2 regions of the Desulfosporosinus sp. SYSU MS00001 genome follow, and region 2 is predicted to be linked to the other one. Evidence: riboswitches for the same ligand, from Rfam matches in the RefSeq annotation. Region 2 holds a riboswitch; the other holds the start of a gene.
What was found. Region 2 has a riboswitch for thiamine pyrophosphate ahead of ACPUYX_RS06785 (thiamine-binding protein). Riboswitches for the same ligand answer to the same signal wherever they lie in the genome.

Region 1 (7,656 bases), on a different contig from region 2:
CAATTTACTTGCTGCATAGTCTGTCAATCTCCTTTCTCTTCTAACCCTTTCTTTTAACTTTTGTTTAACTTATCTTTTAACTTCGCTATTGGCTTTCCTTTAGACGTTTTAACTCGATCGGGACAAATCAGCCTCCGCCAACAAATTTCAAAATCTCTAATTGATCTCCCTGTTTCAATTCAACACTCACCCAATGTTCTTCAGGAATAATCTCCCCGTTATATTCAATTATCACAGTATTATGGGGAATGTTTTGTCCTTCTACCCATCGTTGCAGACTAATAGTGTCCCTTAATTCTGCCTTTTCACCATTAATCATTATGTTCACAGGCTATCCTCCTTTTGAGGCCAATAAATTAGGTTAAGCTGCCTCTAAATAGTTCCTCTGTTGAACAATCGGTTACGACAAATTACCAATTTTTTGCTTGACCCTGTCCATAAAGCATAGTGTTATTTCATGGTCAGCCCGCCATCGACATAAAGTGTCTGCCCGGTAATAAAGGATGCTTCCTCTGAAGCAAGGAAAGCAACTGTTCCGGCAATATCCTCTGGCCTGGCCAGCCTGCCAAGGGGCGTAAGGCGGATGATTGATTCGCGGACATCCTCCTGTGTATCCCGGCTGGAATCTGTGGGATAAGTGAGACCAGGTGCGACACAGTTCACTGTGATGTTAAAAGGCCCTAATTCTTTGGCCAGACTATGGCTATATCCTAAGACAGCAGCTTTGCCAGTGGTGTAGTCATGATACGGGACTATAGGAAAATTGATCAAATTGGTCACCATATTGATCACGCGGCCGAAGTTTTGACGCTTCATCAGGGGCATAACTGCTTTGCAAGTATTAAATGTCCCTTTCAGGCTGCCATCAATCTGAGTCTGATAATCCTGCCATTCTAATTCCCAGGCTGTTTTGCGCAGTTTAGGGTTAAACGTGTAATGACATAAAGCATTGTTCACCAGCACATCAACTGTTCCAAAACTATCAACGATTTCTTCAACCATCCTTCTGACCGCTTCTTCTTGAGTAACATCCCCTTGAAGTGCAAAACCCTGCCCCCCAAGTGATTGAATATCCCCAACAACTTCCTCCGCCAATTGGGTGTTTCTCAAAAAATTTACAATGACGATTGCCTGAAGTGAAGCAAAGTGTTTGGCTATTGCTCCGCCAATTCCACGACTGGCGCCTGTCACTAAGATCACCTTATCCTTCAAAATAGGTCCTCCTCTTTACTCGACGTCTGGGTCGTATAATTCAGCAAGTTGTTCAGCGCTCCGCTCAATATCTACAAAGCGAACCAGATCTGCTAAATTAAAACGTGCATCATGATGCCATCCCGATACTCCCAAGGTCATCTGACCTATTGCTGTAATCCGGCTTACTCCTTCCTGAGCTAAGCAATGCGCAAGGACCTCAAGCCTCTCCGGAGCGACTGCTATTCCTGCACTCTGCAAATAAGAACGATAGGGCCGCAAGTGACCAAAAGCCTCTTCAAGGCATTGACAGGCAAAAACGTGGATCGTTCGATTGAGAGGGGAGCCTTCAAACCCCGGCCGCCCATGATAGATAACCGTCCACTCTGTTCCTGCCCTGCTTGCATAAACATCAATGTCGGGATTGCTGATTGCCACCGCTTCATAGCGATTGCGCAGAGAACGAATGGAATGGATTTCAGCATCAACTAGCTTGGCCCGCGGACGGCGTTTCTCGTAACGGTCAAGTTCAGAAGCAAGAAACTGAGCAAATTGCTGTGGACTGATTACACCGCCTCTCTCCACGAAAACCAACTGCGGGGATAGACAACTCTGCTGGTCATAGACCGAAACATCATTAGCCAGACGATGTACGGTATCCTGATAGCGGTCGGCTGTCAGAGCTTCCCGACCGATGGCGGCGAAACTAATCTTATGACCGTATCCAAGAACGGGAATCGGCTGTCGTACTTTGTACTTTATTTTTTCTACCGTTTTACTTGAGCCATAGATCACGACCGCATCTGCCCTCTCAAGGAGAACGTCTTCAAATTGAGCACTGCCACCTTTCCAGGGAAGCACGGCCAAACATTCAGCCAAGTTTTCGTCAACTTCGGCTAAGGATTGAGCAAACAAAACCGCCATTAAAGGTTCGGCGGAGGACGTTTTCCCGATCCCGGCAGATTTAAGAAGCAAACCCATGATCATACTCCAAATGGGTAATCCCGGCACATTGCCGGAGAAAAAATGGAGGATAAGTTCCGGTCCATAGGCTCGAGTAAAGCCCCCAGATTTACGGGGACGGAAATTGTCTAACATCCCTGGGTTATCAAACTCCTCATCAAGAAATCGATATAAATCCTTTTTGCGAAATCCCCTCAGAAACCGTTTAAGTTCGAGACGAACTATCTCTGCATCATAACCGGTAATCATGGGAAGCAAGGTTTCAGCTAGTTTGCGCAATGGGTATTGAGGATTTAACCATAAGTGAATAGTTTTATCAATAATCTCAACAATACGCTCAGTTTTTAAATTTGCTAAATACTTGCCGCGGTTCAAACGCAGGCGAGTGCTGAGCTCCATAACCTGAGCGCTGGACAGATTCGGAAATTCCAGGATGTATTCGCCGAAGGTATGTTCCTCATAGCTTTCAATGCAAATCCCTTTAGGAACAAAGCAAGCCAAAATGTGTTGCCCCAATTTACTAACACCTCTTAGTTAACGACTAGTTTGCTCCGCCAGCATTTCATCAATCGCAATGGAGCACCCACGTGCTTCGGAACCTTTAGTTCGTCCCAATAAGACAAAACCATTCTCGGTTTGATACCCTAGGTCTTCGGTCAAGACAGCAACAGCAGAATTCCAGTTGGCTAAATCGTAATGTGCAAGCAATCCTGTTTCTCCAAAAGGAACAGGATTCAACGTATCAGGATTCAACACTTGAAGCCGTGTCCAGGCAGGTCCTATTTTTTCTAAACATACCCGTCCACCCTTAACCTTTGTCGCAATCGTACGATCATAAAGTTGAGAGCTCAACTCCGTCATTCCATACATATTGATGCAAAGTTCTCGTTCAATACTAAAATAGTCCTTAAACCAACTGTATAATTCCTCTGTTGTAACCTCCCTGGCTTGCCCCTTTAATCCCCCTGTGTCAAAAATCCTGCTGTTATTCGGAAGATTAAAGGCTAATCCCTCCGCCCGGCAATAATCCAAAAAGTGTACATAGGCAAAAGTAGCACCCATCAGAAGCACTGGTTCACCTTTAGCTTCACTTTTACGTAAAGCGGATACTAAGCCTGCCATATCAAACCCAGCCTCTTTACTGAAGAAAAAAGCACTGTCCCGAGTTCCATAATGCTTGACGGCCAGGGATAAATACCTGGATAGCGAGGAATTTTCATTGACATCTTCTGCCGGCGACAGAACATAAATCGTCATTTGGTCCCGATCAGGGAGGACATAGTGTTTAAAGGGAGGCACCATGGATGCATCCCAAACTTCAAGAGTCGGATGATAATGACGTCCGCGCTTTTCTTTGTTGGTACTGCCGCTGGTCATAAAAACTGCTTCTGCCTCCTCAATAGGCTCGCAGGCTAGAACTGTTTCTTTGAACATCTGAAAGGGTATCGGGGGGATATCTTCCCACCGTTTAACGGTTAACGGAGATTTGTGACGACGCTGACAGTAACGTTTATAGTGGGGATTCCCTTCATATTGAAATTTAAAGATGTTCAAGGCAAGATCATTAAATTCAGGATCAAGTTCAGCCTCGAGGCTGTGGCAATCTGAGTAAGCATGAATAAACCCTAAAATTTCCTTTACTAATTCTTCTGACCAACCTTTCATTCATAAGTTCTCCTTTCGTCCTCTTTTCCTCAGCCAACCAGGAATCATAACTAAGATAATTTGTAAGATGATGGCCGTTGAAGCCCCGATCATAATTCCATTGGATAAAAAATCTCCCAGATGACCGGTCATTCCTTTTACTGCACCAGGTAAGGATACAGAAAGCAGTATTGAAAATCCCGCTATCATATAATTGGCCTCTGTTTTCTCCATGGTATTAAGGGTGGAAAGGCCGGTATAAATTAACGAAACAGCAGCCGGCAAAAAGATCCCACCCACAACTGCATCGGGAGTTACGGCCAGTAACGCCCCTGCTTTCGGTATAAAGCCAAGTACCAGAAAAATGGCCCCGGCTGTCATAACCGTAAAGCGCGAGCCCACACCCGTCAGACGAAGGAGCCCGACATTCTGGGCATACGCTGTGGTCGGAAAACCGCCTATGAGAGTAGAAATCATAGACCCTGCAGCCTCTCCGGCAAAACCATTGCGGATGCGTTGGGCGTCTAAGCTGATGTCGGCCATTTCCGAGGCCGCATGATAGACTCCCAGTGCTTCAATTACTGCTACGATATAACCAATGAAGAAGGTGACAAAGGCCGTCCCATTAAGTGTTAAAGCACCATAAGGAAGTAATCTTGGAAATCCGAACCAGGCCTTCTCTGCCATGGCCGAAAAATGAATTTGCCCTAAGGCGGCTGCGATGATATCCCCAATTACAAGGGCAATCAAAAAAGCGTAGGTCCGAAAGTACCCTTTGCCAAAAAGCGACAGAATTATGACAACAAGAGCCGTCGGAATTGAAATTGCCAGAATCTGCGGGGCAAGGAAGGTAGACATTCCTTGCGAACCTCCTAAAAATTCATAGAGAGTAAATCCCGAGAGGGCGATTCCCACGGCAATGATCACTGACCCGGTAACGGCTTTAGTAAATAAGGAGCGCAGACGCTCAAGTACCCCAGTGACAGCCAGCAGAAAAACAATGGCCGCACTTAACATAATACTTCCCCCGGCAGCTGGAAGACTGTTGGCCTTACCCGCATTAATCATCAGAGTATCAAAAGCCGCCGATGGACCTTGGACAATCGGCAAACGGGCAAGCCTAGTGGCCTGAGTGAGCGTCACCAGCCCGGCGGCAATAAAAATTGCATTTACCATATTAGCGGCTAGAGCAACTGGAAGACCGATCATAGCGGCAACAAAGATGGGGTCAAGCCAAACATTAGAGACAAAAACATGCTGCAGCCCATATAAGACGTTACGCAAGGGAGGTAATCTTTCCTCAACACCAATCGTCAAAACAGGTATAGATCGTTTATCCTCAGATTCATGATTTTCCACCGGAAACTCTCCTCCATTTACTAAGATCAAAATTCTTTTCTTGGACAACTATCGGCCAGATAAATTTCTATGGGAAAATAAAAAACCGCCCATTAGGAAATGAGCGGTTTACATACCATTAATCATTCAATCATCACTTCCCTCCGCTGGCATTACCCAGATCAGGTTCAAAGGTCGGCAGTGGTATCAACTGCCCTCTCAGCTTACTTCCTTAAGCTCCCTCTTTGAAATTGTATTAATTCTGTAATGAAGATATCACTTTTTAGCGTAATGTTCAAGATTATACAGAAGACAAAATTAACATGATTAGCCGTTAAATACTCTCACAGCTAAATTCCAGTGCTATAATTATATTGCGCAAAGATCACTTGCTAAGCTAAGATTATTTCATAACTTAATCTCAGATGTTTCATATGAAAGGAAAAGATCATGAATACTATGCCTGATACTATGCCCTATTCAACCCCCGAAAAGCCAGGGAAACTAAAAGTTTTATGGAAAATAACTCGACCTCACACTTTAACTGCATCCTTTATTCCCGTATTTATCGGTACATCCTTATCCCTAGGTTATACCGCTTGGCATAAACTCGTTTTTGGGACCATGCTCATGAGCTGTCTGCTCATCCAAATAGCTACAAACTTGTTTAACGAATATTATGATTTTAAACGCGGCCTGGATACGATAGATTCTATTGGCATTGGCGGAGCAATTGTCCGGGAAGGATTCCGGCCCAAAACTGTGCTGCGGCTCGCCTTGGGATGCTACGGTGTTTCCATATTATTTGGCATTTACATTTGTGCTCACAGCAGTTGGTGGTTAGCCTTAATCGGGCTTGTTGGAATGCTGATTGGCTATTTATATACCGGCGGGCCGTTGCCCATAGCCTATACTCCCCTAGGCGAAATTTTTGCCGGCTTACTAATGGGAACTTTTTTTATTCTTATATCATTCTTCGTCCAAACAGGATATATCAACGAGAAAAGTATCCTCGTTTCCATACCTACCGGTATTTTAGTCGGTGCTATTAATATGGCCAACAATATACGCGATCTTGATGGGGATAAGGCTTCGGGCCGAAAGACAATAGCTATTTTAATTGGACATGAACATGCCGTTTTCGTACTCGGAGCTATGTTCGCTGCAGCTTATCTTTGGATCATAGGATTAGTTATTAGAGGGTCGGTCACCCCCTTGCTTCTGATTGTCTTATTAAGCATTCCCAAAGCCATACAAGCAAAAAAAGGGTTTATCGGCAAAAATCAGCCCTCTCAAATGATGCCTGCAGTTCGCGATACAGCTCAAACCAATACAATGTTTGGACTTTTGTTATGTATAGGATTATACATTACGCAAATTTCGGCTATATTAACTAGCCATTTTGGGCACTAATATTGGGAAACATACAAAAAACACTGTTCCTCTAGGATTACTCTTGAAGTTAATTGTCGCGTTATGACGATTAGCAATATCGTAACAAGTACTTAACCCTAACCCTGTTCCATTCTCTTTCGTTGTAAAAAACGGTGTTCCAATATCATTTAAGTATTCTATTGGAATGCCGCCCCCTTCATCCTCGATACATAATACCACCTGACTATTCTCGACATAGGTAGACATACACAATGTTCCCCCCGCTTGCATCGCCTCTAAACCATTACGACACAAATTAAGCACTAGCTGCGAAATCTCATCCGGATTTAGTAAGATCTTAGGCGTTTCTCCGGGCAGAAACTTTATTTGTTTATCCTGAGAAAGAGAATCTGCTTCAAGTAAAGGATACAAGTGTCTTAAAATCTCATTGATATTTAGGTGATCTTGTTCTTTTGGAGAATGACGTGAAAGGGAGAGAAAATCCGAAATAATTTTGTTTGCACGATCAAGCTCATTGATCATGAGCATAAAGGTATCTCCTTGTAATTGAAACTCTGGTTTGGAGCCAAGCAGCTGGAGGAATCCCCGTACCGTTGTAATTGGATTCCTGATTTCATGGGTTATTCCAGCTGCCATTTGGCCTACTAAATTAAAACGTTCCAGATTGACCATTTCTAGATGTAAGCGTGTCAATTCCTGCTCAGCTTTTTTTCGCTCCGTTATATCATAAAGGGTTTTAATGACAAGCCTTGTTCCATTCACATCCATAAACGGTTGGATTTTAACCTCGTAAATTTTACTATTGTAAAAAATTTCCTCATCTTTTATGGGTTGCCCTGTAAAGAACGCTTCCTTTATTCTACAGTTCTCACATGGTCTATTCCTCTTGAGCATGTTATAGCAAAACTTACCATTCCTTTCGCCAAATTCCAAAAGATAATTACGATTAACAAAGTGTACTTCATAAGTTTCTCCTACAACAATCACTATTCCTGGAAGACTGTTAAATAAATCAAACATACGTTGACGATCTTCTTTTATTGCCTCTTCTCGTTTCCTTTGCTCATTATGTATCCGTATAAAGAGGCTGCCGGTAAACCAGCCCAATAATATCCATAGCCAAGA
Region 2 (7,656 bases):
CTGCAAGCGCTCCTGAACTCCAACATGAAAAGGCCCTAAGTATTGGGACTTGGGCCGTAACCTTGGGACTCACAACTCACCTTGGTGTTGTTCCGCCTGTTCTCGGGAGTAAAATGGTAACCGAGTTTCTTACCAAGGACCTCAGTGATGTAATTGGCGGAAAATTCTATGTCGAAACCGATCCACTTAAAGCGGCTGAAGGACTTCTTGAGGATATCCGGGCCAAGCGGAAAAAGCTCGGACTTCCTTGTTAAGGAAGGTAGAAATATGAGGTATATCGTAGTTGGCAACAGCGCTGCTGGCCTGTTTGCTGTCGAAGAAATTCGCAGGCATGACACCCATTCAGAACTCCTCGTTCTCACAGCTGAACAAAAGCCAAGTTATTCCCGCTGCCTTACCACCTATTTTTTAGCAGGTGATATTCCCGCTTCCCGACTTTACTTACGGGATGACAATTTTGCTGAACAATTGAACTTGAACATTATCTATGGAGTCAACATTAACAGGGTTGACCCGGTACGTCAGCTGATTCAGAGCACGGACGGGCGGGAGTGGCGTTATGATAAACTTCTGTTTGCTATGGGATCTTCGGCAAAAAAGCTCACCGTTCCCGGCAAAAATCTTCCGGAAGTTTTTACTCTGCGTACCCTAGAGGATGCGGAAGCCATTAATAAAGTCATAGAACAGGGATCAAAAAAGGCAGTCGTCGTGGGAGGAGGATTAGTCAGTTTAAAATGTGCTTACGCGCTGAGAAAACGGGGACTTGAAGTCATTGTAGTAGTCTCCTCCGGACAAATCCTCTCTCAGATGCTTGACAGCAAAGCTGCCGGTATCATCGAAAATCATTTAAGAGCAAACGGGATTCAATTTCTTTTCAAGACTGAGGTGATAGCTATTTCAGGCAAGGACCATGTGCAGGTTGTCCTGCTCTCACCTCAAACAGAACTTGCCGCTGATCTCGTAATCGTCGGTAAAGGCGTATGTCCTAATATTGGAGAATTACGGCATTGCGGCTTTAATATTGGCAAGGGGATTCAGGTAGATGCTTTTATGGCCACCAACCTGCCCAATATTTATGCAGCCGGCGATATTGCCGAAACCTGGGATATAGTTCGCCAAAAGTTCGCAGTAAACGCTACCTGGCCGAATGCAGCGACTCAAGGTAGAATTGCCGGAGCAAATATGTGCGGAGTCCATAAAGTTTATCCGGGATCATTGAGCCTAAATTCGGTTGACTTTTTCGGCCTCTCAGCCATGTCTGCCGGTATTACTAAGCTTAGTAAAACCATGGGAGGAGATTGGGAAGAAGAACTAGCGCAAAGAATCATTGATGGCAGAACCATCTACCAAAAACTAATTTGGCAGGGGGACACCCTCAAAGGCTTCATCCTCGTTGGTGACACTTCCCAGTGTGGTGTTCTGACAGCTTTAGTCAAATCAGAGCGGCCTTTAACTTGGGCCCAAAAGAAAGTCGCATTGAGGAAACGCGGAGCCTTAGCAGCGGAACTGATAATGTGAACATGCTCCCACTACTGGCTTGTTCACCTCCCTTGTAAGTTTATTATACTAAAACGAAGAGACAATAATTTGTTGAGAAACGCAATTCATTCCCTCCCTAATCGTTGCGACGATTTGAGGAAGAGGACGATTTGCTGACGGGTTAAACATTATCTGCGAGCTCCTTCTTAGGAGCTCGCGGTTCCATTTGAAGATTATAAAAAGGCCTATCAGTTTCATAAAGTGCAGATGTATTAAGAAACTGTTTGCTTCACGAAGCAACAAGCCTTCAATACTTTGTTTACAAATTAAGCGGGAAAATTCGGCAAATCCTTGATTTTAGCTATTAGTTTCGTATAGACCTTATGCATATGAGGTTCGGTACTATAGGTGTTGATTTCAGTTAACGGAATCCATTTAACGCCGCTGTTTTCATCTTCCTTAACCCTAAGCAAATCCTTTTCATCCCCTTCGATTAAGAACGCAACGGATAAATGCAAGTGAGGGGATACATAAAGTCCGCGTTTTATGTGCCCTAAAACAGTTAATATATCCAAGGAAAAAATATCGTTGGAAACTGGACGAATAGTCTTTACGCCCGTCTCTTCCTGCAGTTCTTTTATTGCCACAGCCAATAAATCTTCATCCCCGTCAGCATGGCCTCCTATCCATGACCAGGAGTTATAAATATTATGATGGATCATAAGCACTTTATCTTTGCGACTGTTGACCGTAAAGGCTGAACAGGTAATATGTGCTACTTCATTGTTCCTTGTCAAAATATCTTTAAATACTTCAGCGCAAAATAAGAAGACCTCTTTATCCTTCGCTTCTTGTTCATTATAGGGAGAATATTGTTTTATTAATTCAAGCATGGTCCCCACTCTTTCTTTATAACTTCTAATAACTAATTCTGATAACTAAAACCAGATTAATCTTCCTTGCCAAAAATACCCCTTATTTTTCCTTATCCTAACACAAAGCGGTTTCAATTATATAAACATTGCATTACATCACTTAAAATTGACACAGCGTCGAGACATTCGGCATGGCCAGGGGCTGCCTTCGCTCAGAAGGTTTATTCTTCCTGATAGTAAAAGAGACCGGGATTAAACCCGGTCTTTGGCAACATCTTTTCCAATTTTATCAGAATCAAAGGGAAGGGGAATCTTCTCAGTGTTATCTGGCTTCCGTGACTTGTTGTTCGTTTTTTTAGCCATAGCCAATTTACCCCCTTTAACGTTTCACAAATAGGATTCTCTGATTAATAAATTCTATACATTCCTTTTTCCATTCAACAAATCCAACAAGTGTTTTTTAATATTAATGGCTTCACCGGAAAGGAGAAGGTCCTGCTCACGAGGCCTGGAGAAGGGAACTTGAATCTTATCTAAAATTCGAGCAGGGCTATGACTTAAAACAACAACTTCATCGGACAAAAGAATTGCTTCTTCAATATCATGGGTAATAAAGACAACCGTCGGACGGCTTTGACTCCACACATTAAGAAGCCATTCCTGCATTTCCCGCCGGGTCAAGGCGTCCAGTGCTCCAAAGGGTTCGTCGAGGATCAGAGTGTTCTGTCCAAATAAGAAGGTTCTTAGAAGTGCTCCCCTTTGCCGCATTCCACCGGATAATTGATGCGGGTAATGATCCGCAAACTTACCCAAGCCAAAACGATCGAGCCAGTGACGTGCTGTCTCTCTGGATTTACGTTTATCCTCACGCCGTATGTCGCTGCCTAAGGCGACATTGTTCAACAACGTACGCCAGGGCAATAGTAAATCTTTTTGGGGCATATATCCCACTTGACCCGGGATACCCTTAATGGAGCGACCCTCTAAGAGAATATCACCTTGGGCAGGCATCCCCACTCCGGCGATCAAATTACAAATCGAACTCTTTCCACAACCGGAAGGACCAATCAGAGACACGAATTTTCCCGTTTCTACCTCAAGGTTAATATTTTGCAAAACATCCAGAACAGATCTTCCGCCGTCCTGATAAGACAACGATACGTCTTTAAGTACTAGCATAATCTAAGCCTTGGGCAGGAAGCTATTAGTAAACGCCTTATCTGTGTCGATCATTTTATCCAGTAGTTTGTGATCAAACATCCATTGGGCATAATTGTGCCAAACAGAGGATTTCTGGACACCCCATTGTGAAGCATCAGCCTGATACTGCTGACTAATCCAGGCTTGACTCTTCTTGATAAGCTGCTTATCTTCTTCCGGTGCGTTCTTAATCAGAATGTTAGCCGCATCATCCGGGTTTTTAATAGCATATTGGTATCCTTCACTAACGGCTTGAGTGAAGCGGCGAACAACATCGGGTTTTCCCTGAATCATTTTTTCACTTGTAACTAAAACAGGCGTATAATCGTCAAGTGCCGGATTGATATCTTTCAGCCATATCATATTGAGAGGTGTTCCGGCCAATTCAGCCTGAATCCCTTCCCAACCATAAAAAATCCAGGTCAGATCGATAGAACCTTTTGACATACTGGCAATGGGATCAGCATCTCCAATGTTTATCATTTTGACTTTATTAAAATCTGCATGTTCCTTTTCCATCAAGGCTTTAATGGTTTCTGTCTCCGACGGCAGACCCCAACCGCCGTAAGTCTTGCCTTCAAAATCCTTCGCAGTTTGGATATTCTTACTCTTCAGTGAAGCAAAACCCGATGTGTTATGCTGCAAGATTGTGGCTATAGAAACTAAGGGCAGCCCTTGGACGCGGGCGTCGGTGACTTGTTCCTGGGCGCTTATTCCGAAATCGGCTTTGCCGGTCGCCACTAACTGTTCCACCGTTCCTTGGCTCGAAGGAGGAACGATTTGGACATCCAGGCCCTCCTTGCTAAAATACCCTTTGTCTTTAGCCACATAGAGGCCCGTATGATTTGTATTTGGTGTCCAGTCCAACATAATTGTCACTTTGTCTGGCTGAGCTGCCGGCTTTGTCTGCGCAGATTCTGTTGCTTTCTGCGTGCTTGTGCTGCATCCGGTTAACAAAAGGAGAGCACATAAACTTGCCGCCAGCGTTACACTTAATACTTTTTTAACCTGCTTTATTTTCTTTCGTCCTCCCACAATTTCTGATTTAAACAATGGTTTAATCATAATTCCTACTCCTTTTCCGCGACTTCTTTAAAACCCGGGAATATTACAAGGTTCTACTTGACGATTTTAATCTTCCTTAGTATGTAACCAAGGTAAAGCAAGGTGCCGAATTACCGCGATTAAGACAAAATAAAATAGGCTTAATACTGTAATAGCAACAATTGCGGCAAATACCTGATCCGTTCGAAATGAATGCGACGAACGTGTTAAATATACTCCTAAACCGGAACTAGCTCCAAGCCACTCCCCAATCACTGCTCCCATAACACTATAGGTTGCAGCTATCTTCAATCCTGCGAAAAATGACGGTAAAGCATTGGGCCAGCGAATCATATACAAGATTTGCCAACGTGTTGCTCCCATACTCTTAAGCAGATTAAGCAGGTCATCATCACTGACTTCTAATCCTTCTATTAAACTCACAGCGATTGGGAAAAAACATACTAAGACAACAGTGACAATTTTAGGCAGCAGGCCATATCCCAACCAGAGAATCAAAAGTGGGGCAACCGCAATAAGAGGCACCGTTTGGGACACAATTAACAAGGGGTAAAACAAACGCTTAATTAGAGGCGAAAGTACCATTGCCACCCCTGCCACTAAACCCAAAGCTATTGCCAAAACGAACCCTGTAGTTGTTTCAAAAAGTGTCGTCAACGTATGTGTCCAAAGCAACTCTCTAGTGTTCCAAAAGGCTTTCATAACTGCTATAGGAGAAGGAATCAGCCAGAGAGGCAATTTAAAATAGTAGACAATGATTTGCCAAAGGGCCAAACAGATCAACAAAAATACGATTGTCGGAATACTATCATGCCATTTTCTCTGGAACCGTCCTGATTTCAATGGCATTTCCTTACTTCTCCCGGTATTTTTTGATCTTTTCTTCGATGGTCGTTTTACCAGGATTATAGTCCATCTTAATATACGTCATAACCCTAGAGGCACCAGCTTTTATACAGGCATCCTGTGCCTTTCGTACAATAGCCCACAGTTCATCGGGTTCCCCTTCCATGGTTGTTTCCATCGGTCCAACCTCATAGGTTACACCACTGGCTGCCACAACAGCGATTGCTTCATCGACAACTTCAAAAAGCCGATCGTCTTCAACTTTTGGCAACACCTGAAATGCCATCATAATTTTAGCCACTCCAGACCACTCCTTATAATTAGTATCATTTAGCAATCAGACGGAAACCTTATCGATACAGATTTCCTTCGGCATATCAACTAGATACTTCCCATCCGAAAATTCTGCCCGTTTTCTGGAGAAATTACGAAAACCGCACATGACATGCGCGGTTTACTTTATCTCAACACGTTTCCTCCGCTGGCATTATCCAGATCAGGTTCGGTCGGCAGTAACTCTAACCACCCTCTCAGCCTAATTTCTTAAGCTCCCGTTATATTCAGTTTATGCCTTCCCTTTAGATTAGCACACATGGGGGGATTGCACAAGCATGTTTATTAAAACCTGCTTCAAACACTTTTAACATTTGCTCAACCATCCTCACATCTTGATATGGTAAAATAGATCATGTCTTCAAGGGTTTTAGGATTGACAATACCTAACTCTTCATATAGACTAGTAAAAATTCTTCGTTTGAAACCTTTAAAACAGGGAGTGTTTAAATTGGCTTATTACTATGAAGATGCGTCAAGAACGTTTAGCGAATATTTGCTCGTTCCAAATTTGACAAGGACAGACTGTATTCCCAGTAATGTTAATCTCAAAACACCTTTGGTTAAATTTAAGCGCGGCGAGAAATCCCCTCTGGAGCTAAATATACCCTTTGTATCTGCAATCATGCAATCGGTATCTAACGATAGTTTAGCCATTGCTTTAGCAAGATGCGGGGGACTTTCCTTTATTTATTGTTCACAGTCCATAGAGGAACAAGTCGAAATGATTAAGAAAGTCAAACGATTTAAAGCCGGTTTTGTGGTTAGTGATGCCAACCTTACGCCTGAACATACGCTGAAAGATGTTATACAGCTTAAGAAGAAGACCGGACATTCGACCATAGCCATTACTGAAGACGGCACTTCCTCAACAAGATTAATGGGACTCGTGACAACTAGGGACTATCGGATTAGCCGGGACGTTCTGGATAAAAAAGTTTCCGAGTTTATGACCCCATTATCGAAGCTAATCGTAGGCCAAGAGGGAATTAGTCTCAGTGAGGCCAATGATATTATATGGGAGCACAAACTGAACAACTTGCCCATTATTGATAAAAATCAAAACCTCCTCTATTTTGTATTCCGGAAAGATTACGACGATCATAAGGAAAATCCTTATGAATTATTGGACTCGGAAAAACGCTTTGTCGTTGGGGCCGGAATTAATACGAGAGATTATGAAGCAAGGGTCCCCGAATTAGTGAAAGCCGGCGCCGATATTCTGTGTGTTGATTCCTCCGACGGGTTTACCGAGTGGCAGGGGAGAACCATTTCCTATATTAAGAATAAATATCAGGGAAGCGTCAAGGTTGGCGGCGGCAATGTCGTTGACCGTGAGGGATTTATGTATTTAGTAAACTCCGGAGCTGACTTCGTTAAAATTGGAATCGGTGGAGGCTCTATTTGCATTACCCGAGAACAAAAAGGCATCGGGAGAGGCCAGGCCACTGCGGTTATTGAAGTCGCTAAAGCACGTGATGACTATTATAAAGAAACAGGGATATATGTCCCCATATGTTCTGACGGCGGAATTGTTCACGATTATCATATTGTCCTGGCCTTAGCCATGGGCGCAGACTTTGTCATGATGGGAAGATATTTTGCCCGTTTTGACGAAAGCCCCACAAAGAAGGTCAAACTCGGCAACAATTATGTCAAAGAATATTGGGGTGAAGGCTCTAATCGAGCCCGCAATTGGGAAAGGTATGACTTAGGGGAAGGGGATAAACTCCATTTCGAAGAGGGCGTTGACAGTTATGTCCCTTATGCGGGCAGATTACAAGATAATTTAGAGGGAACTTTAAGCAAAATCAAATCAACAATGTGCAGCTGCGGAGCAATCAGCATTGAGGAATTA

Region 1: it holds a riboswitch for thiamine pyrophosphate, as region 2 does, so the genes downstream of both, ACPUYX_RS14595 (solute carrier family 23 protein) here and ACPUYX_RS06785 (thiamine-binding protein) in region 2, are expected to answer to the same signal.

The regions. Positions count from the first base shown of each region.
Region 1 covers NZ_JBNFTW010000008.1:18,325-25,980, forward strand. Annotated here, with positions in the region: gene ACPUYX_RS14570 (thiazole synthase) at 1-17, opposite strand, end outside; gene thiS (sulfur carrier protein ThiS) at 128-319, opposite strand; gene ACPUYX_RS14580 (SDR family oxidoreductase) at 451-1,212, opposite strand; gene ACPUYX_RS14585 (acyl-CoA reductase) at 1,228-2,670, opposite strand; gene ACPUYX_RS14590 (CoF synthetase) at 2,689-3,819, opposite strand; gene ACPUYX_RS14595 (solute carrier family 23 protein) at 3,820-5,157, opposite strand; TPP riboswitch at 5,279-5,390, opposite strand; gene ACPUYX_RS14600 (1,4-dihydroxy-2-naphthoate polyprenyltransferase) at 5,587-6,549, shown strand; gene ACPUYX_RS14605 (ATP-binding protein) at 6,526-7,656, opposite strand, start outside.
Region 2 covers NZ_JBNFTW010000003.1:66,249-73,904, reverse strand. Annotated here, with positions in the region: gene cooS (anaerobic carbon-monoxide dehydrogenase catalytic subunit) at 1-254, shown strand, start outside; gene ACPUYX_RS06810 (NAD(P)/FAD-dependent oxidoreductase) at 268-1,518, shown strand; gene ACPUYX_RS06805 (NUDIX hydrolase) at 1,806-2,372, opposite strand; gene ACPUYX_RS06800 (ABC transporter ATP-binding protein) at 2,772-3,533, opposite strand; gene ACPUYX_RS06795 (ABC transporter substrate-binding protein) at 3,537-4,619, opposite strand; gene ACPUYX_RS06790 (ABC transporter permease) at 4,686-5,468, opposite strand; gene ACPUYX_RS06785 (thiamine-binding protein) at 5,473-5,766, opposite strand; TPP riboswitch at 5,921-6,030, opposite strand; gene ACPUYX_RS06780 (IMP dehydrogenase) at 6,250-7,656, shown strand, end outside.